DNA from 4 places in the Glycomyces sp. NPDC021274 genome. Region 4 is predicted to be linked to each of the others. Evidence: predicted binding sites of a transcription regulator. Region 4 holds the regulator's gene; each other region holds the start of a gene.

Region 1 (5,404 bases), on a different contig from region 4:
TGCCCCTGGTCGTCGGCCAGACCGAGCACAAGCTCATGGCCCACATGCAGGGCCGCCTCGGACCGATGCACGCCGGCGGCTTCCACGGCTGGGCCCAGCTCATCGCCGACGGCGTCAAGTTCGCCCAGAAGGAGGACCTCGTCCCCGACGACGCCGACAAGCCCGTCTTCAAGCTCGCGCCCGCCGTCGCGCTCCTGCCCTACCTCCTGGTCATCCTCTTCATCCCGCTCGGCCCAGGCGACCTCGTCGGATCGAGCCTCGACATGGGCCTGTTCATCGTCGTCGCGCTCGTCGGCGTCGGCGTCCTCGCGGTCCTCATGGCCGGCTGGTCCTCCGCGAACAAGTACACGCTCGTCGGCGCGCTGCGCGGCGCCGCGCAGCTCATGGCCTACGAACTGCCGCTCGTGCTCGCCGCCGCCTCCGTCGCCGTCGCGGCCGGGACGCTCAGCCTCCCCGAGATCGTGGAGGCCTGGAACCCCTGGTGGCTCCTCTGGCAGGCCCCCGCCGCGCTCGTGTTCTTCACCGCCGGGCTCGCCGAGATCCGCCGCCCGCCGTTCGACGCGCCCGTGGCCGACTCCGAACTCGTCTTCGGCTACCTCACCGAGTACGCCGGGCTGCGCTTCGCGCTCCTGCTCCTCGCCGAGTACGTCGGCATCGTCGTCATTTCGGCGCTCACCGTCGTCCTCTTCCTCGGCGGCTGGAAGGGCCCCGGCCCCGAATCACTGGGCTGGCTGTGGACCCTCCTCAAGACCGGCGCGCTCGCGGCCGTCGTCATCTGGCTCCGCGTGGCCTGGCCGCGACTGCGCGTCGACCAGATCCAGGCCCTCTGCTGGAAGGCCCTGGTGCCGATCGCGCTGGCGCAGCTCGTGCTGACCACATCCGTCGCACTGGCACTATGAGGCACTTGCATCCCATTAGGAATCCTTCAAGCCGCCGCAACCCTTTGGCGAGTTTCGCGCGTATTCAGCTGCATGGAATCAGGTCGAGACGCAACCGAGACCGACGATCCCGGACGCACGATCAACTTGCGGCCCTTCAGGAGACGGCCCAAGGCCGAGCCCGAGGCGCCCCCTGAGCGGCCGCCGGGCTCCAAACCGAAGCACCGCCGCAAGAAGCGCACGATCGCGGCGCTCAGCCTCGCGGCCCTCGTCCTCGCCACCACCGTCTCCGTGGTCGGCTCGGTCTTCTACGCCAATGTGGACCTCCCCGAGGAGCTCGACGACGCCCTCAGCCAGGGCTCCACCGTCTACTACAGCGACGGCACCACCGTGATGGGCGAGCTCGCCGCCGAGCGGCGCACCTCCGTGGCGCTCGACGAGATCGCCGACGACGTCGAGCACGCCGTGGTCGCCGCCGAGGACGCCAACTTCTACGAGCACCCCGGCGTGGACGCCAAGGGCGTGCTCCGCGCCCTCGTCAACAACGTCAAAGGCGGCGACAAGCAGGGCGCCTCCACGCTCACGCAGCAGTACGTGGGCCTGGTGGCCGACATCCGCGGCGACGGCTCCTACCTCCGCAAGGCCCGCGAAGCGGCCATGGCGATGAAGATGGAGGACGAGTTCACCAAGGACGAGATCCTCAACCACTACCTCAACATCGTCTACTTCGGACGCGGCGCGTATGGGGTCGAGGCCGCCGCGCAGGCGTTCTTCGGCACCTCGGCCGCCGAGCTCTCGACCTCCCAGTCCGCGCTCCTGGTCGCCCAGATCAAGTCCCCGGACGGCCCCTTCGACCCGCGCGACCCCTACGGCCGGGGCGGCGACCTCGAGGCCGCGACCGAGCGCTGGGCGTACGTGCTCGACCAGATGGTCGTCACCGGCGAGCTCGAGCAGGTCAAACGCGACGCCATCGTCGACCTCCCCGAGACCCTCGACCCGACGAACGACCCCGAAGGGCTCGGCCCGGAAGGATTCATCACCAACGGCTTCGTGCTCCGGGAGCTCGCCGACGCCGGGATCGGCACCGACGAGGTACTGCGCGGCGGCTTCGACATCGTCACCACCATCGACGCCGAACTCCAGGAGCTCGCCGTCGAGCAGACCGGCATCCGCGAGGTCACCGCCGCGGACGAGAACATGGCCGCCGCGCTCACCGCCGTCGAGCCGGGCACCGGCCGGGTCCTCGCCTACTACGGCGGCGAGAACGGCGCGGGCCTCGACCTCGCCGCCGACGTCGGCCACCGGCCCGGCACCGCCTTCAACACCGTCGTCCACGCCGCCGCGGTCGACGCGGGCATCGACGCCTGGTCGCCCGTACTCGACGGCTCCTCGCCCCGGCAGTTCGAGACCTACCTCGACGACGAGGGCGAGCCGATGGACCTGGTGAACATCGGTGGGGCACAGGACCACGAGGTCAGCCTGACGGACGCCGTCACCCAGAAGCTCGACACCCCCGTCTACGAGGTCGCCGAGGAGCTCGGCGGCGACGCCATCGCGCGGACCGCCGCGTCGCTCGGCATCGACCGCATGTGGGACCCGCACGACCTCGACGAGCACGGCGTGGCCGCCGAGATCGACCCCGCGCAGGCCACCGGCGTCCATCCGGACATCGGCATCGGCGCGTACCCGATCACGACACTCGACGCGGCCGTGATGCACGCGGCGGTCTACAGCGGCGGCGAGGTCGCCGAGCCCTACTTCGTGGAGACCGTCAGCGGCCCCGAAGGCGGGCTCTACGAGGTCGAACCGGCCGCCGTCGACGCCGAGATCGACCCGGCGGCAGCCTCCGAGGCCCAGCTCCCGCTGTACCTGAACGGCGCCGAGCGCGGCGGGTACGGGGTCGGCGTGAACGCCTCCGCCACCTGGCACACCGGCTTCGCGCCGGGCCTCGCGCTCGCGGTCTGGGCCGGGGACGAGACGAAGGAGGGCGACGGCAGCTCGCACGAGGGCACGATCGCCGAGGGCATCTGGTGGCAGGTGATGGACGGCCGCTCCGACGAGTACCGCGGGCCTCCCGAAGGGGAGATCGCCGATGCGGAGTCCCGGCGGGAAGCGGAGTGGCAGGCCGACGAGATGGCAGAAGAAGCGGTGACCTACGAGGAGCCCGGGCTCGACGAGCAGACTGAACCGGAGGCCCCGACGACCGAGTCCACCACCGATGAGCACTCAGCGAACGAGGAGACGACGGCGTCCTCGCAGTTCGGGGAAGGCGACTAGCACGCGGTGAGCACGCCGGTGCCCGGCCGCGTCACGCGACCGGGCACCGGTGGAAGTTGCAGCTGTGCGCCGCTCAGGCGGCCTTGGCGGCGCTCTTGGACTCCGACTTGGCGGTGGAGGCGGCGGCCTTGGGCTCGGACTTCGCCTCCGACTTGCCCTCGCTGGGCTTCGCGCCGTTCTTGGAGCCGTTCGAGCTCAGGGAGCTGGAGTCGCTCGACCTGGAGTCGGTGCGGTAGAAACCGCTGCCCTTGAAGGTGACGCCGACGTTCCCGAAGACTTTGCGCAGCGCGCCCTTGGCTTCGCAGCTCGGGCAGTCGCTGAGGCGCGCTTCGGAGAACGACTGGTGTTTGTCGAACTCGTAACCGCACTCCTTGCAGCGGTATTCGTAGACAGGCACGTCCTAGACCTCCAGCACTCAACACAGATCCCGATCGACATTAGCAGTCAACGCCGAAGAGTGCTAATCCCATCCCGTGCGACCTGACAGGTCACAGGAGCGCCGGCAAGCGTGCGGGCGGTGGACCGGCCCGGCCGCGGCCCGAGGTGTGCGGCCTATCTCAGCGAGATGAACCCCCGCGCCGGGGTGACCACGCCCGTCACCGGCCGGTCGTGCGGCTCGGCGGGGACCATGAAGCCGAACTCGCCGTCGCGCAGGAGCGCCACCACGGGCACGTCCGGGCCGACCCGGGCCAGCGCACGATCGTATGAACCGCCGCCCCGGCCGAGCCGCATCCCATCATCTGAGACGGCGACGGCGGGCACGATGACCGCCGCGGCCTGCTGGACCGCCTCCGGTCCGAGCACCGCCCCGCCCGGGTTCGGGCCGTCCCCGCCTTCCGAGTTCGCGTCCGGTTCCCCTTGGCCCCCAGGGCCTCCGGCCTCGCGCCAGGCGAGATCCTTGTCCGGCAGGAGCACCGGTTCGAGGACCTTGTAGACGACCGCGAGGCGTTCGGGCAGTTCGGGTTCGAGCACCGCGCCCGGTTCCGAGCCGAACGGCCGGTACGCCGCCACGACGGCGCCTTCGTCCACGACTTCGATCAGGAAGTCCCGCAAGGCCTTCCATGTGGCCAGATCGGCGTATCCGCGCTGCTCCCCGGGCATCGCGTTCCGCGCCTCGAGCAGCTGCCGACGTGCGGCGCTCTTCGCCTCTTGCATGCCGTTCCTTCCCTTCTGTCGCCGGTACCTGGGAGGATTCCCCTGAACGGAGATCTCCACTCACCCTTTCGGTTAGTCCCGTTTACATAGCCTTGCCGCGTCGTGTCGAGTCGGTAGCTCTAGGTAGTCTTCTAAGTAGTGAACTTGAGGGGGATTCGGTGTCGCTGCGCTCACGGCTCACCACGGCGTTCCTCGTCGTCGTGCTCGGGCCGGTCCTGGTGGGGGCCGTCTTCGTCGCTGCCGTCATGTCCCATCTAGCGGACTCCCGCGGGGAGGCCCTGGCGAACTCGGCGGTGACGATGGTCGACTCGACCCTCGGCACCATCTGCGAACGCATCCAGGCTTCGGCGGCGGCGGTGGCATTGAACTACCGTAACGGCGATCAGGAGAACGCGGTCGAAATGGCGCAACTCCTCGTCGACCGGGCGGTGGTCGACGGCGTGGTCTTCTCGAGCCTCGCGTCGGTCGGCACCAGCCCGGGCACCGACATCGGCGCGGAGGCCCCGGACGGCTCGTGGGTCGACTGCGGCGAGGCGGTCGCCTACGCCGGGGCGGGCCCGATCGTGGCGCTCGGCGCGCAGGCCGAGGTCCAGAACGCCGACGGCTCCACGTCGGTGTTCACCGCGTTCCGCGAGGTCGACCAGACGTTCCTGGCCCGCCTCGCCCGCGTCGCGGACGCCGACCTCATCCTCCAGGACTCCCGGACCACTCCGCTCTCGGTCGGCAGCGCCGACGCGGGGCGCTGGGACTTCACGGACTCGTTCCTGCCCTTGAGCATCGGCACCGTGGCCACTGACGTCACCCCGATGTACTGGACTCTCGCCGCGATGGTCACCGCCTCGGCGTTCTGCGCGGTCGGCCTCGCCGCGTGGCTCGCCCGCTCGACCACGAGGCCGCTCGCGGAGCTCTCGGCCGCCGCCGAGCGGGTCGCCCAAGGCGACCTCAACGTGCGCGTCCCGGTGCACGGGCGCGACGAGGTCGCGCAGCTCGCGTTCGCGTTCAACCGCATGACCGCCCAGACCCAGTCGTACGTCAACGCCCTCACCGCCTCCCGCGACCAGATGCGCGGCCAGCTCGGCCGCCTCGGCCAGACC
Region 2 (5,404 bases), on a different contig from region 4:
GGGAGCGGATGACATGCAGGCCGTGGCCGCCGCTCTGGACGGCGGTGACGGATTCGACGGTGGCGCTTTCGACACCGTCGAGCAGGAGGCCGGTTTCGCGGGCCTGACCGAGGGTCAGGTTCCTGAGGTACAGGCCGGTGGCGTCCCGGGCTTCGAGGACCGTGTCCAGTTGGAAGCCGCCGGAGAGGAGTACGGCTTCGGGGCCGTCGCCCAGGCCTTCGATCTGGAGGTCGGCGGTGCCTTCGAGGAGCAGCGTCTCGGCGAGGTCGTAGTGGCCGGGGAGGACGAGGATGCGGGAGCCTGGTTCGGCCGCGGCGACGGCGGAGGCGAGTTCGCGGTGGCCGCTCGCGAGGCAGTCCTCGTAGAGGCGTTCGTTCTCGATGCGGCCGATGTCGACGTCGTCGTTGCGTTCGGCGAAGTCCTCGGCGTCGTCGGTGCAGACGAGGAGCACGGGCCCGTCCTCGCGGTATGCGGGCGGCGCGGTGTCGTCGGGCGACCGTTCCGCGTCGATGCCGGTGGTGCGGACATCGGCCGCCATGCCGCCTGCGCTGCAGCTCAAGGCGAGCACGCCCAGGGCGATCACGGCGAAGACGGCCTTCGCGAGGCGGTGCTGGGGGCGGGGCGCGGGGGGCACGGGCTCAGGGTAACGCGAGCGGCACTCGATGTGAAGGGGCGGAATGCGCTGGCGCGCATGCGGTCCGGCCCCTGCCGCGATACCCGGGCAGTCCCCCGCCCTCCCAGGGGGGCGACCCCGATTCAAGTGTTCCGCCGGGGTCCGACAGAAAACCGCTGTTCTTACCGTCGTAAGGACATCTGTCACCCGAAAGAGTGGCGGCGGCAGGAAGGACGCGGCATCCCGCCGCAAGGGCACATGACGCGGGCAAGGACGCGGCATACCGTCCTTGGAAGGGGCGGTATGCCGCGCTTGCGCAGCGGACTACGCCGTCTGCACTGGCAGCCAGTACAGAGAAAGGGAGAACCACTCACAATACAGTGAGCGGTCCTCCCTTGCAGTACTCAGTCGGCCTGAGCAAGCAAACCCGAAGGGCTGCTTACATCATGCCGCCCATGCCGCCCATGTCGGGCGCGCCGCCGGCGGATTCCTTCTCCGGGGCGTCGGCGACGACGGCCTCGGTGGTGAGGAACAGCGCGGCGATCGACGCGGCGTTCTGCAGCGCCGAGCGGGTGACCTTGGTCGGGTCGGGGATGCCCGCGGCAAGCATGTCCACGTACTCGCCGGTCGCGGCGTTCAGGCCGTGACCGGTGGGCAGGTTGCGGACCTTCTCCACCACGACGCCGCCCTCGAGGCCGGCGTTCTCGGCGATGGCGCGCAGCGGCGCACCGAGCGAGCGGCGCACGATCTCGACACCGGTCGCCTCGTCGCCCTCGGCCTCGATCTTGTCGAAGGCGATCGCGCCGGCCTGGGCCAGCGCGGTGCCGCCGCCGGCGAGGATGCCCTCTTCGACGGCAGCCTTGGCGTTGCGCACGGCGTCTTCGACGCGGTGCTTGCGCTCCTTGAGCTCGACCTCGGTGGCCGCGCCGACCTTGATGACGGCGACGCCGCCGGCGAGGCGCGCCAGGCGCTCCTGCAGCTTCTCGCGGTCGTAGTCGGAGTCGGAGTTGTCGATCTCGGCGCGGATCTGGTTGATCCGGCCCTGGATCGCCTCTTCCTCGCCGCCACCGTCGACGATGATGGTGTCGTCCTTGGTGATGACGACCTTGCGGGCCTGGCCCAGCAGGGACAGGTCGGTGTTCTCCAGCTTGAGGCCGATCTCCTCGGAGATGACCTGACCGCCGGTGAGGATGGCGATGTCGCCGAGCATGGCCTTGCGGCGGTCGCCGAAGCCGGGGGCCTTGACGGCGGCCGACTTGAAGATGCCGCGGATCTTGTTCACGACGAGGGTCGGGAGGGCTTCGCCGTCCACGTCCTCGGCGATGATCAGGAGCGGCTTGCCGGTCTGGGTGACCTTCTCCAGGGTCGGGAGCAGGTCCTTGACCGCGGAGATCTTCTGGTTGGCGACGAGGATGTACGGGTCCTCGAGCACGGCCTCCATGCGGTCCTGGTCGGTCACGAAGTAACCGGACAGGTAGCCCTTGTCGAAGCGCATGCCCTCGGTGAGCTCGAGGTCGAGGCCGAAGGTGTTCGACTCCTCGACGGTGATGACGCCTTCCTTGCCGACCTTCTCCATCGCCTCGGCGATGATGGCGCCGACGGTGACGTCGCCGGCGGAGATGGAAGCGGTGCTGGCGATCTGCTCCTCGGTCTCGACCTCGGTGGAGGTGGACTGGAGGTGCTCGACGACGGCGGCGACGGCCTTCTCGATGCCCTTCTTGATGGCGATCGGGTTGGCGCCGGCGGCGACCGCGCGGAGGCCTTCCTTGACGAGGGCCTGGGCCAGCACGGTGGCGGTGGTGGTGCCGTCGCCCGCGACGTCGTCGGTCTTCTTGGCGACTTCCTTGACCAGTTCGGCGCCGATGCGCTCGTACGGGTCTTCGAGCTCGATCTCCTTGGCGACGGACACGCCGTCGTTGGTGATCGTGGGGGCGCCCCACTTCTTGTCGAGCACCACGTTGCGGCCCTTCGGGCCGAGGGTCACCTTGACGGCTTCAGCGAGGGTGTTCATGCCTCGCTCGAGCCCGCGGCGAGCCTCCTCGTCGAATGCGATCATCTTCGCCATGGTCGATGGCTTCCTTTCGGATAACGTTCGTGGTCGACGGTGAGGCGGCATCCCCGCGACGGTGAGCCGGTGAAGGCTCGACCACCTCATCGCGTTTCTTAGCGTTCTTAGCACTCGCCAGCTGCGAGTGCCAGCTCCAGGTATAGCACTCTCGCCTTGAGAGTGCCAATCCGGGGCGTGAAACAAGTGGTGAAAAGCAGCCTCGGCGACGCTTGCGAGCCGTAGATGCAAGGAGGCCCGGGCTGGGGCCCGGGCCTCGCTGGTGCGGTCTACGGATGCGGCGGCGGGGGGTTCGGTGACTCGGGGCTCGGTGGCGGCGTCGGGTGGCCCGGCTCGCCGGGGGCGGCCGGGTCGACGGCGACGCCCGCGGCCTCCGCGGAGAGCGAGGTGGCCGAGACGGATTCGGCGCGTCCGCGCAGCCATGCGTACGTGCACAGGGACGCGGCGAGGATCCAGATCATCGGCACGAGCAGGAGCAGCGCCATGACCGCCTCGGTGAGGACGGTGAGGACGGTGGCGAGCCAGGACGCGAAGACCGCGTGCCACACGCCGGCCAGGAGCAGGCCGACGAGCGAGATGATGAGGTTCGCGGCGACGGCGACGAGCACCACGATGACGATGCGGCCCAAGGCGAGCCAGAACGCCGAGTGCGTCAACTGGATCGAGCGGGCGTAGGGGCTGCGGCGGGCCTCGAAGACGGCGGCGGGGGCCATGAGGCTGAGCGCGAAGATCGCCCACAGGCCGGGCAGGACGCAGAGGACGAGGCCGACGGCGATGGTGACCCAGGCGAGCAGGAGCCACAGGAAGAACCGGCCGCCGCGTTTGAACCCGAACGAGAACGCCTCGCCGAGGGCGAGGAAGCCGCCGGCCGCTTCGGCGGCGGCGGTGCGCACGGCGGCGAGGGCGGCCGAGCCGGAGACGTAGAGGACGGCGAGGGAGAGGATCGCGCCGATGACGCCGACGGCGACGCCGGGGCTGTACTCGCGGACGATGGTGCCCCAGTCGGTCTGGTTCACGTCGATGTCGGGGGTGCGCACGGTGTTGTTGAACGCGCCGAGGACCCAGCGCGGCAGGACGACCCCGATGAGGAGGATGAGGCCGACCGTGCGCCAGGAGCGCTGCACGACGTCCATCGACGCGTGCCACCAGCCTTCGAAGGTGTCGGTCACCAGGGGGTCGCCGCCGGAGAAGCGGCCCGACGGTTCGCCGGTCCGCCCGGAGTTCCAGTAAGGATCGTCGCTCATACGCCGGATCGTAAACCAAGCAACCGTGCATATCAGACAAACGGCTGCAACGCATCCGTTCGGGGATGACACGTTCGCGCATTCCCCTGCCCGGCCGCCCCCGAACCACTACCGTACGCAGGTATCGGCGCACGTCGCGCCGGTTGCAGCAGCCGCCGAGCACACCGGGAGCGCCGATGTCCCACCGCGAGATGCGTCCCGTCGGCCGCGAGAAGACATTCTTCGGGCACCCCCGCGGCCTGGCCGTCCTCTTCGGCACCGAGATGTGGGAGCGGTTCAGCTTCTACGGCCTGCAGGGCATCCTCCTCACGTTCCTCGTCGCGGACGTCGCGCAGAACGGCCTCGGCCTCGCCGACACCGTCGCCGTCCCGATCGCCTCGCTCTACTCCGGGCTCGTGTACCTGACGGCGCTGCCCGGCGGCTGGCTCGCCGACCGCATCCTCGGGCCCCGCCGCGCCGTCCTCATCGGCGGCATCGTCATCATGGCCGGCCACCTCTCCATGGCGATCCCGATCAAGAGCCCCGCCATGGTGTTCTTCGGCCTGTTCCTGGTCGTGGCCGGCTCGGGCCTGCTCAAACCGAACATCTCCGTGATGGTCGGCAAGCTCTACGACGACGACACCGACGCCCGCCGCGACGCCGGGTTCTCCGTGTTCTACATGGGCATCAACCTCGGCGCGTTCCTCGGCATCCTCATCACGCCGTACCTGGCCGGGGACGACCGGTGGCACCTCGGCTTCGGCGCCGCCGCGGTCGGCATGGCCCTCGGCCTCCTCTGGTACGTGCGCGGCTGGCCGCGCCTGACGAACGCCGGCATCGGCCCGGCGCGCCCCCTCAGCGAAGCCGAGAAGCAGAAGACCACCCGGATCCTCGTCATCGCCCTGGCCATCGCGGCCGTCGCGATCGCGATCTGGGCCTGGACCGGGACGCTCACGCTCGCGACCGTGCCCACCGTCGTCACCGGCCTGTCGATCGCCGCCGCCGTCTGGTACTTCATCTACATCTTCGGCGAGGCCAAGGACATCACGCCCGCCCAGAAGGCCGGGCTGCGCGCCTACGTCGGCCTGTTCATCGCCTCGGTCGTGTTCTGGATGCTGTACCTCCAGATGGGCTCCGTGCTCACCGCGTTCGCGGCCAACTCGGTCGACCTCGACTCGTGGGGCTTCCACCTGCCCGCCGGCGGCGTCCAGAACTTCAACTCGATCTTCATCCTGGTGTTCTCCCCGATCTTCGGCGTCATCTGGCTGAAGGCCGGCACCCGCTTCGGGACCGCGTACAAGTTCGCGATCGGCGTGTTCCTCGTCGGCTTCGCGTACGTGTTCCTCGGCTGGCTCCAGACCCGCGCCGACGACGGGCTCCTCGTCGGCCTCGCCTGGATGGCCTGGGTGTACCTGCTGCTCACCTTCGGCGAGCTGTGCGTCTCGCCCGTCGGACTGAGCGTCACGACGCAGCTCGCGCCGCCGAACCTCAAGGGGCAGATGA
Region 3 (5,404 bases), on a different contig from region 4:
GGTACTTCGGCACCTCCGACCGGTTCTGGATGAACCTTCAGAACCGCTACGACCTTGAGGTCGAGCGCGAACGGCTCGGCAACGACCTTCGCCAGATCAAGCCGTTCGCTGCCGCCTAGACCTCTGCGCAGAGGATTGCCGCATGGGCGTTGCCTAGCCGCGTGAGCACCAGCGTCGCTTCGTTGCCGCCCTTGAGCTTTAGCTGCTTTCGCAGGGCGGCCGGGTCGATTCCTGTTCCTCTTTGCTTGATCGTCAGGCGGCCGATGCCGCGCTCCGCCAGCAGCGCCTTGAGCTTCTTGGGGTGGAGGGGCCAGACCTCCTCCACCTTCCAGGCCCTCGCGAACGGGGTTTCGACAAGCCGATCGCTGTACAGGTACGCGATGGTCTCGTTCGCCGTGTGGGCTTCCAACTGCTCCGCCAATTCGGCGACCAGTCCCGCCCGGATCACCGCGCCGTCAGGCTCGTACAGGTACGCCGCGACCTCGCCCACCGGTGCCTGCACTTGACCGCTGCCCGTCAGCTCGTGCCACTCGCCCGCCTTGCACAAACTCGCTCTGCGCGGCACCTCGGCCGCCTCGCCCAGCCACAGGCAGGCCTCGACCACGTCCCGGTCCACCGAGACCCATTCCGCCTCGGCCCCTTCGGGAATCCACTCGTGGCTGATGCCCGGGCCGAGCTTCAGCGCGGCGAACCTGGTCTTCGACATGCGGGCCAGCAGCTCATTCAGCGGCGGCGAGTACTCGGCCGGGTTGAAGTGCCGTCCGGCCCCGGACCGGCGTGCGGGGTCTGCGAATGTCGACTCCAGCAGGGGAGTGCTCAGCGCGTCGCCGACCTCGATCGTGACGGCCAGACCCGCGGCCCCCGCGTTCGCCCTCGCATACTCAGCCGTCGCCTCGCTCAAGTCCACGGCCTCGACCCGCAGGCCCGCCTCCGCGAACGCCAGTGCCTCCGTCCCGAGCCCGCAGCACAGGTCCGTCACGGCCTCCGCGTGGCGCGCGAACCGCGCCGCCCGCCGCTCCGCGACGACCCAGCGGGTGGCCTGCTCCAGGCCGGCCCGCGTGAAGTAGAGGTTCGCCGCGCGTTCGCCGAATTTTCTTCGGGCCTTCTCCCGGAGCTCCGCGAGCGTCAGGGCCGCCGCCGCGAGGTCGGGTTCGACGCCGGCCTTTCGCAAGGTCAGCGGTGCCCGGTCGCCGTCGCTGCGCAGGGCTTCGGCCGCTTGCGTCTGGAGTTCAGGGCGGGCCTTGAGGGCGGCGAGCAGGCTGGTGTCCACGTGCCTCATGGTATGACGTTGGAGACCCGGTGTTGACGGTCCCCACCTGGGCGAACTAACTTACGCCTTAGCACTCGCAGACCGAGATTGCTAAGCGCTATGATCGGCTTGGCACTCTCGCCTCGAGAGTGCCAACAGCCACGGGCCGGTGCCTCGGCACCCGCGACGACGAGACCCGCGCCGTCGTGGCGTACATCCGTATTGAACACGCAGGTTTGGAGAAACCAAGTGAGCAAGGCTGCCATCAAGCCGCTGGGCGACCGCATCGTGGTCCAGGCGAACGAGGCCGAGACCACCACCGCCTCTGGTCTGGTCATTCCCGACACCGCCAAGGAGAAGCCCCAGGAGGGCACCGTTCTGGCCGTGGGCCCGGGCGCCTTCGACGACAAGGGCAACCGCCTCCCGATCGACGTGAAGGTCGGCGACGTGGTCATCTACTCCAAGTACGGCGGGACCGAGGTCAAGTACAACGGCGAGGAATACCTCGTCCTGTCCTCGCGCGACGTCCTCGCGGTCGTCGAGAACTAGCACGCCTGGGGGCCCGCAGCGGCGATGCTTGCGATTCGCAAGTGCGCACAGCTGAGGGCCCTTTCGTGCATTAGGAAGGGACAACACCCATGCCGAAGATTCTCAACTTCGCCGAGGACGCGAGGCACAACCTGCTGAGCGGTATCGACCAGCTCGCCGACACCGTCAAGGTCACGCTCGGCCCGAAAGGCCGCAACGTCGTCCTCCAGCGCTCCTTCGGTGCGCCGCTGATCACCAACGACGGCGTGACCATCGCCAAGGAGATCGAGCTCGCCGACCCGTACGCCAACCTCGGCGCGCAGCTGGTGAAGGAGGTCGCGACCAAGACGAACGACGTCGCGGGCGACGGCACCACCACTGCGACCGTGCTGGCGCAGAAGATGTCCCGCGCGGGCATCAAGGCGGTCACGGCCGGGGCGAACCCGATCGCGATCCGCAAGGGCATCGAGGCCGCGGCGAACGCCGTGTCCGAGGAGCTGCTCCGCCAAGCCATCGAGATCTCCAGCCACGAGAACATCGCGCAGGTCGCGGCGGTCTCGGCGCAGGACCCGGAGATCGGCGAGCTCATCGCGAAGGCGATGGACGCGGTCGGCGCCGAAGGCGTCATCTCCGTCGAGGACGGCTCCAGCCTGGAGACCGTGCTCGAGGTGACCGAGGGCATGCAGTTCGACAAGGGCTTCATCTCGCCGAACTTCATCACCGACCAGGACTCGCGCCAGACGGTCTTCGAGGACCCCTACATCCTCATCACCAACTCCAAGGTCGGCTCCATCGAGGAGCTGCTGCCGGTGCTGGAGCGGGTCGTCGAGACCTCGAAGCCGCTGCTGATCATCGCCGAGGACGTCGAGGGCCAGGCCCTCGCGACCCTGACGGTGAACGCCCTGCGCGGCACGCTGCGCGTGTGCGCCGTCAAGGCTCCGGCCTTCGGCGACCGCCGCAAGGCGATCCTGGGCGACATCGCGGCCCTCACGGGCGCCGAGGTCATCTCTTCCGAGGTGGGTCTCGAGCTCAAGGCCGCCGACCTGTCGCACTTGGGCCGGGCCCGCCGCGTCACCGTCTCCAAGGACGCCACCACGATCGTGGACGGCGCCGGGGAGCGGGAGACGGTCGACGCCCGCATCGCGCAGATCAAGCAGCAGGCCTCCACGACCGAGTCGTCCTGGGACCGCGAGAAGCTCGAAGAGCGCCTCGCGAAGCTCTCGGGCGGCGTGGCCGTGATCCAGGTCGGCGCGGCCACCGAGGTCGAGCTGAAGGAGCGCAAGCACCGCATCGAGGACGCGGTCAACGCGACCAAGGCCGCGGTCGAGGAGGGCATCGTCGCCGGCGGCGGCGCGGCCCTGGTGCACGCGATCGCGATCCTCGAGAAGATCGAGCTGGACGACCCGGAGGCCCGCGTGGGCCTCAAGATCGTCGCCGAGTCGCTGTCCGAGCCGCTGCGCCGCATCGCGATCAACGCCGGCGAGTCCGGCGACGTGATCGTGAACGGCGTCGACGGCAAGGGCTGGCGCGAGGGCTGGAACGCCGCCACCGGCGAGTACGAGGACCTGGTCGCGGCCGGGATCATCGACCCGGTGAAGGTCACCCGCAACGCGCTGCTCAACGCCGGTTCGATCGTCGGCATGCTGCTGACGACCGAGGTCACGATCGTCGACAAGCCCGAAGAGGAAGAGGAGGCCGGTCACGGCCACTCGCACTCCCACGGCGGGCACAGCCACTCGCACTAGCGAGGGCCGATCCCCCACGGGTACCGCACGACAGCAAGGCCGCCGACGAAGTCGGCGGCCTTGCTCCGTCTCCGGGTCGCTGGTTTAGCCGCAGGTCGATCGGGGGGTCGGAACCCCAAGTGTCAACATCCCGACAGTTAGTCGCACAACTGTCGGGAAACCGATAGAGTTCAAGTGCCTTCGCGGCCTTTGGGGATCGGAGCCGCGAAGGCACTTTTATACCTGCAATCGGGTGGTTCGCCCCAGCCTCGAACAAGGCCCGCCGTACGCCTCGATGCGATTGCGCCGCAAGTCATTCGCCGCTCTGGCGCACCCGCAGCTCCCGCATCCGGTTGAGCGTCGCGGCCACCTCGTACCGCCGCGGCACCGCCACGTCGATGTCGCGGATCCGCAGCAGCTCCGCCGCGCCGCCGGCGTCCAACGCCTCGTCCAGGCGATCCAAAGCCGCCGCCATCGTGGCCTCGCCGTCAATCCAGCCCTGCTGCACGGCCGCCTCGATCGCCAGGCCGATCCCGGTCGTCATCGCCGGGTCGGTGATCTGCTCCACCGAGCGCACGTCCACATCGGACTCGCCGAACCGCAGCCCGTCCGTGCCTCCGGCCTTGATCTTCTGCTTCCCGCGCGACTCGGACGACACCGACTGCGGGTCGATCACCCGCGCCCGCGGCATCCGGAACCCCTCGGCCTCGACCCGCCGCCCGGTCGGCTTGGCCGCCAGGGCCTTCGCCCGCTCCGTCACGTCCTCCGGCCGGTACGCGTCCATGAGGATCACCCGATCGGCGACGTCCATGTAGTCGCCCGAGCCGCCCATGACGAGGATCGTCGCCACCGCGTGCTCGTCGGCCATCGACCGCACGAGGTCCACCAGCGGCGTGAGCGGTTCGCGGTCCTTCGCCACGAGCTCCTGCATCCGCGCGTCACGGATCATCAGGTTCGTCGCGGCCGTGTCCTCGTCGATCAGCAGCGCCTTCGCGCCCGCCTCGAGCGCCTCCACGATCGCGGCCGCCTGCGAGGTCGACCCCGACGCGTTCTCGGTCGTGAAATGCCTCGTGTCGTCCCCGCTCGGCAAATGGTCGACGAACGCGTGCACGTCGACGCCCGTCACCGCGCGCCCGTCCTCGGCCCGGATCTTCACCGCCGACCGGTCCGCGACCACGAACTCCCGCCCGTCGCCCGGAATGTGGTCCCACACCCCGGACTCCAAGGCCCGCAGCAGGGTCGACTTGCCGTGGAACCCGCCGCCGACGATCAGCGTCACTCCCGGACCGATCCCCATGCCGCGCACGACCCCCGCGTGCGGCAGCTCGAACTCGACCGCCATCGACTCCGGGCTCGCGAACGGCACCCCCGCTTCCAGCGGCCTGTCGTCCACACCCGAGCGCCGGGCGAGCATAGACCCGTCCGCCACGAACGCCACCAGTCCCGAGGCCGCCACGGCCTCCCTGAGGGCCTTCACGTCGTCGGCGTGGCGCGTCCACACCAGCACGTCCGCTTCGCTCACCGAGAGCGCCTCGTCGGCCGCGTCAGGCAGGACCTCGCACAGCAGCCGCGCGGCCTGCCGGCCCGCGATCCGCCGCCCGTGCCCGGGGAACTGCGCGCCGAGCCGGAACACCACCGACCCGTCCGCGCCCACGGTGCACGAGGCCCGCCGCAGGATCTCCTGCCCGCCCCCGTCGATCCGCAGGTCCCTTGTCGTGCAAGCCCTCCGCAGCCGCTTGGCCAGCAGCACCGCCAGCGCGTCCCGCCGCTCCGGCGTCGCGTACCAGTCCGACGCCAGGTCAGCGGCCTCGGCGTCGAACTCGAGCGCCACCCGGCTCGGCGGCGCGTACGGGTCCGACTGGACTCTGGAAATGTCCAGAATCGCCGGTCCTGCCCACCATTT
Region 4 (5,404 bases):
GTTCTACGTGCACGTCCCGTTCTGCGTCTCCCGCTGCGGCTACTGCGACTTCAACACCTACACGGCCGCTGAACTTGGCGCCGGAGTCTCGCGGGACACGTACGCGTCGATCGTCCGCGCCGAGATCCGCGACGCCGCGGCAAGGTTCGAGCACCGCCCCAAGGTGGACACCGTGTTCTTCGGCGGCGGCACCCCCACACTGCTCTCGGCCGCCGACCTCGCCTCGATCCTCGCCGAGATCGACGACTCGTTCGGCCTCGCCGCGGGCTACGAGGCCACCACCGAGGCCAACCCCGAGTCCGTGGACGCCGACTACCTCGCCGAACTCCACGACGGCGGCTTCACCCGCCTCTCGGTCGGCATGCAGTCCACGGCCTCGCACGTGCTCAAGATCCTCGACCGCGAGCACTCGCCGCAGAAGGCCCTCGACGCCGTCGCGTACGCCCACAAAGCCGGGTTCGAGCACGTGAGCCTCGACCTGATCTACGGCACGCCCGGCGAGACCGCCGCCGACTTCGCGGCGAGCCTGCACGCGGCCGTGGACGCCGGGGTCGACCACGTCTCGGCGTACGCGCTCATCGTCGAGGACGGCACCGCGCTGGCCCGGCGCATCCGCTCCGGCCAGGTGCCGCAGCCCTCCGACGACGTGGCCGCCGACCGCTACCTCGCCGCCGAGGCCGTGCTCTCCGAGGCGGGCTTCCACTGGTACGAGGTCTCCAACTGGGCCCGGACCGAAGCGGCGCAGTGCCGCCACAACCTCCTGTACTGGGAGGGCGGCCACTGGTGGGGCGCCGGGCCGGGAGCGCACTCGCACCTGCCGGGCGTGCGCTGGTGGAACCACAAGCACCCCTCGACGTACGGCGCGGCGCTTGCCCAGGGTCTCCCTGTGGCCGGGCACGAGCTGCTCACCGAGGACGACCGGTACCTCGAGCGCCTCCTGCTGCGCACGCGCCTGGCGAGCGGCCTGCCGCTGGCGCTGCTGCGCCCGGCGGGTCTGGCCGCGGCCGAGCGCGCGGCCGGCGACGGGCTCGCCGTCATTGCGGACGACCGCCTCAAACTCACACTGCGCGGTCGTCTCCTCGCTGACGCGGTCGTGAGAGACCTCACCTCCTGACGGCGTTCGGGCCGGTCACCGTTAGATTCGTGAAGGCGAACCGTATTCGCCTACCGTGCCGCCCCGCGCGTCCTCCCCTCGAGGCCGCGGCGCCCCCCAGGCGATGTCCGCGCACGGACCCCCATACGAACCACCCGGAGTCCGCCACCCATGCGCACTGCAACGCCCAATCTCGGCCGCAGAAGCCTGCTCGTCGCCTCCGCCGCGGGACTCGCGGCCGTCGCCGCCTGCAGCGAAGAGGAACCGCCCCCGGTCGAGGACGAAGGCGGCCAGGCCGCCGAGGAGGCGCCCACCTCCGAGTCCCCCTCGCCCGAGCCCCGCGAGATCACCATCACGCACGTCGGCGACACCATGCCCGGCTCCTACCCGAACCAGATGGCCTCCGATGAGGGCGCGAGCTTCTTCGCAGGCGTCACCGCCGCCCTCACCGGCGACGTCGTGATCGCCAACCTCGAAGGCGCCCTCTCCACCCTCGAGTTCGACAAGTGCGGCGGCGGCGAGTGCACCTACTTCCGCCTCCCCGCCGAGTACGCCCAGGTCTTCGCCGACGCCGGCTTCGACGTCCTCAACCAGGCCAACAACCACGGCTGGGACGCCGGACCCGACGGCGCCACCGAGACCCAGGACGCCATCCGCGAGGCCGGCATGGAGGTCTGCGGCATCAAGGACGAGGTGTGCCTGGTCGAGACCGAGAGCGGCCTCACCGTCGGCCTCGTCGGCTTCGCGCCGTACACGTTCTACACCGACAACCGCGACCTCGACGCCGTCGCCGCACTCGTCGCCTCCGCCAAGGAGCAGGCCGACATCGTCATCGCCACCGCCCACCTCGGCGCGGAGGGCACCGACCACCGGCACGTGCCCGAAGGCGTGGAGACCTACCTCGGCGAGGACCGCGGCGACACCCGCGCCTTCGCGCACACCTGCATCGACAACGGCGCCGACCTCGTCGTCGGCCACGGCCCCCACGTCCTGCGCGGCATGGAGGTCTACAACGGCAAGCTCATCTGCTACTCGCTGGGCAACTTCGGCGGCGGCCAGAACCTGTTCGCCACCGAGGGCCCCCTCGGCCGCTCGGCCGTGCTCTCCGTCACCATGCGCGAGGACGGCACGATCGTTGCCGCCAAGGTGACCGCGACCCGCATGGACGACGACGGGTACCCCCAGCTGGACGCCGACAACGGCGCGTTCGAGGACCTCAACGAACTCGCCGAGGACTTCGGGGACGCCGCGGCCACCGTCGCAGACGACGGCGCGCTCGTGCTCCCCTCGGCCTGACCGCACACGTAGACTGGCACTCCCGGTCCGGGAGTGCCAGACTTGAGTCCGGCAGACTGAACCCCGGTTCGGTCCGCGGCAACTGACGCAAGACCCAGAACGGTTCCAAGACACAGGTTTTCAAGGCAGAGGGGACGTGGCGGCGATGGACGATCGCAAACTCGAAGTGCTGCGCGCCATCGTCGAGGACTACGTGGCCACCCAGGAACCCGTCGGCTCCAAGGCCGTCTCCCAGCGCCACGCCCTCGGCGTCTCGGCCGCGACCGTGCGCAACGACATGGCCTACCTCGAAGAGGCCGGGTACATCCAGCAGCCCCACACCTCCGCCGGGCGCATCCCCACCGCCAAGGGCTACCGCCTCTTCGTCGACCGCCTCGGCAAGATCAAGCCGCTCTCGGCCGCCGAGCGCCGCGCCGTGCACCGCTTCCTCTCCGAGGCCATCGACCTCGACGACGTCGTGACCCGCACCGTGCGCCTGCTCGCCCAGCTCACCCACCAGGTCGCGGTCGTCCAGTACCCGAGCCTCAACCGCTCCTCGGTGCGCCACCTCGAACTCGTCTCGCTCACCCCGACCCGGCTCATGGTCGTCATGATCACCGACACCGGCCGCGTCGAGCAGCGCTACGTCGAGATGCCCGCCGAACTCGGCGAGAGCGAGATCCTCGAACTGCGCCGCTTCGCCAACGAGCAGCTCCAAGGCAAGGCCCTGGCCGACGTGCCGCGCCTCACCGCGGACCTCGCCGGCCAGGTCCGCCCCGAACTGCGCGACACCGCCGCCGAACTGGCGCGGGTCCTCAAAGAGACCGTGGTCGCGCGCACCGAGGAACGCGTCGCCGTCGCCGGCGCGGCGAACCTCACCCGCGGCAACTTCTTCGCCGGGTCGATGCGCCCCATCCTCGAAGCGCTCGAAGAGGAGGTCGTGCTCATGCAGCTGCTGGGCCGCGCCGACTCCAACGCGCTCCTGACGGTGCGCATCGGCGACGAGAACGAGATCGACGACTTCCGCGAGACCACCGTGGTCACCGCCGGATACGGACCGGGTTCGGTGGTCGGCCACATGGGCGTCCTCGGACCCACCCGCATGGACTACCCGGGCACGATCGCGGCCGTCCGCGCCGTCGCCCGGTACGTGTCCGAGATTTTGGAACAGAACCGCTGACAGGACAGAGCGCACGTGGCTAAGGACTACTACGGCATTCTCGGCGTCGACCGGAACGCCACCGACGACGAACTCAAGAAGGCGTACCGGAAGCTGGCGCGCAAGTACCACCCCGACGTCAGCGACGAGCCGGATGCGCAAGAGCGCCTTCAGGAGATCAACGCCGCCTTCGAGGTCCTCATGGACCCGCAGAAGCGCGCGATCGTCGACGCCGGCGGGGACCCGTTCTCCCGCACCGGAGGCGGCGGCTCCGGCGCCCCGTTCATGGGCTTCGAGGACATCATGGACGCCTTCTTCGGCGGCTCCATGGGCGGCTTCGGCCGCCGCGGGCCGCGTTCGCGCACCCGGCCGGGCAACGACGCGCTGCTGCGCCTCGACCTCGATCTCGAAGAGGTCGCGTTCGGCACCGAGTCGACCCTCACCGTGGACACCGCGATCCTCTGCGACGCCTGCAGCGGCTCCTGCACCGAAGGCGACGCCGAACCGCAGACGTGCACGACCTGCAGCGGCGCCGGCGAGGTCCAGGTCGTGCAGCGGACCATCCTCGGCCAGGTGCGCACCGCGCGCCCCTGCTCGGCCTGCTCGGGCTACGGCTCGATCATCGCCGACCCGTGCCGCAAGTGCGGCGGCGAAGGCCGCGTCCGCTCGCGCCGGCGCATCACCGTGAAGGTCCCGGCCGGCGTCGAGGACGGCATGCGCATCCGCCTCTCCGGCGAAGGCGAGGTCGGCCCCGGCGGCGGCCCCGCCGGCGACCTCTACGTCGAGGTTCACGAGAAGCCCCACGAGGTCTTCACCCGCGAAGGCTCGGACCTGCGCTGCCGCGTCCGCGTCCCCATGACGCAGGCCGCCCTTGGCACCAAGCTCAACATCCACACCCTCGACGACCAGGTCGAGGTCGAGGTCGTCCCCGGCACGCAGCCCGGCACGATCAAGAAGGTCCGCGGCCACGGCGTCCCGCGCCTGCGCGGCGGCGGCACCCGCGGCGACCTCTACGTCGAACTCGACGTCCGCACCCCCACCAAGATCGACGCCGAGCAGGAAGAACTCCTCAAGAAGCTCGCCAGCCTCCGCGACGAGGAGATCAAAGAGGTCAAAGGCGGCAGCGGGTTTTTTAGCCGTATGCGTGACGCATTCAATGGTCACGCGTAGCGGGATCCATTGAACGGGAAGCGCAGTAATGGTCACGCGTAGCGGGATCCATTGAACGGGAAGCGCAGTAATGGTCACGCGTAGTGGGATCCGTTGGACCGGATGCGCAGTAATGGTCACGCGTAGCGGCGTAGCCGAACGGCGCCGCACCCGCACAGTTCACGCCTTCCGGGCCCGCCTCCCCACCGCGCTCCAAGCGCCGGGGAGGCGGGCCCGCTACACTCCGGCCCGTGATCAGCCTCAACCCCGGCGCCCTCCTGGCCCTCGCCCTCCTGCTGGCCGCGGGTCTCCTCGTCCTCGTCATCACCCTGCGGCGCCGCTCTCGGCGCGGCCCGCGCCGACCCCGCATCAACGCCTCAGCGCCCGCGGGCGGCCCGCAGGTCGGCGAACGCTGGATGACCGACGTGCCCTTCGAAGACGAGCCCCACCGCTCCAAGCAGCGCCCCTGCCTCGTCATCGGCTACTCCGGCCGCGGCTACTGGGTCCTCAAATGCACCACCAAGCCGCCCCGCGAAGCCGAATGGCGCGTCCACGTGCCCGCCGACCGCTGGAACCCGGACGCCGACCGGGACGGCTACGTCGACCTCGTCCCGTACCACCTCCCCAAGACCCGCCTCGCGCACTCGTTCGGCCGCATCGCCGACCGGGGCCTCTACGCCGACATCACCGGCCGCCTCCGATGGGAACGCGCCGTCGACTTCATCGGC

The links. The regulator HrcA, encoded in region 4, represses chaperone genes, less so after heat shock. The targets are predictions, from matches to a motif close to CTTAGCACTCNCNNNNNGNGAGTGCTAAG.
Region 1: the regulator HrcA is predicted to act here: its motif matches at 3,592-3,620, upstream of AB0I03_RS19855 (FmdB family zinc ribbon protein).
Region 2: the regulator HrcA is predicted to act here: its motif matches at 2,820-2,848, upstream of groL (chaperonin GroEL).
Region 3: the regulator HrcA is predicted to act here: its motif matches at 1,337-1,365, upstream of groES (co-chaperone GroES).

Annotation. Positions count from the first base shown of each region.
Region 1 is NZ_JBFADC010000009.1:201,234-206,637, reverse strand. Features, by position in the region: gene AB0I03_RS19865 (complex I subunit 1 family protein) at 1-899, shown strand, start outside; gene AB0I03_RS19860 (transglycosylase domain-containing protein) at 972-3,155, shown strand; gene AB0I03_RS19855 (FmdB family zinc ribbon protein) at 3,229-3,552, opposite strand; gene AB0I03_RS19850 (5-formyltetrahydrofolate cyclo-ligase) at 3,708-4,310, opposite strand; gene AB0I03_RS19845 (diguanylate cyclase) at 4,469-5,404, shown strand, end outside.
Region 2 is NZ_JBFADC010000005.1:244,194-249,597, reverse strand. Features, by position in the region: gene AB0I03_RS14170 (right-handed parallel beta-helix repeat-containing protein) at 1-634, opposite strand, end outside; gene groL (chaperonin GroEL) at 1,053-2,678, opposite strand; gene AB0I03_RS14160 (hypothetical protein) at 2,948-3,922, opposite strand; gene AB0I03_RS14155 (oligopeptide:H+ symporter) at 4,099-5,404, shown strand, end outside.
Region 3 is NZ_JBFADC010000009.1:185,180-190,583, reverse strand. Features, by position in the region: gene AB0I03_RS19770 (HigA family addiction module antitoxin) at 1-119, shown strand, start outside; gene AB0I03_RS19765 (class I SAM-dependent methyltransferase) at 116-1,270, opposite strand; gene groES (co-chaperone GroES) at 1,499-1,798, shown strand; gene groL (chaperonin GroEL) at 1,888-3,522, shown strand; gene AB0I03_RS19750 (ABC-ATPase domain-containing protein) at 3,815-5,404, opposite strand, start outside.
Region 4 is NZ_JBFADC010000015.1:61,885-67,288, reverse strand. Features, by position in the region: gene hemW (radical SAM family heme chaperone HemW) at 1-1,114, shown strand, start outside; gene AB0I03_RS24140 (CapA family protein) at 1,265-2,389, shown strand; gene hrcA (heat-inducible transcriptional repressor HrcA) at 2,535-3,548, shown strand; gene dnaJ (molecular chaperone DnaJ) at 3,564-4,697, shown strand; gene AB0I03_RS24125 (hypothetical protein) at 4,928-5,404, shown strand, end outside.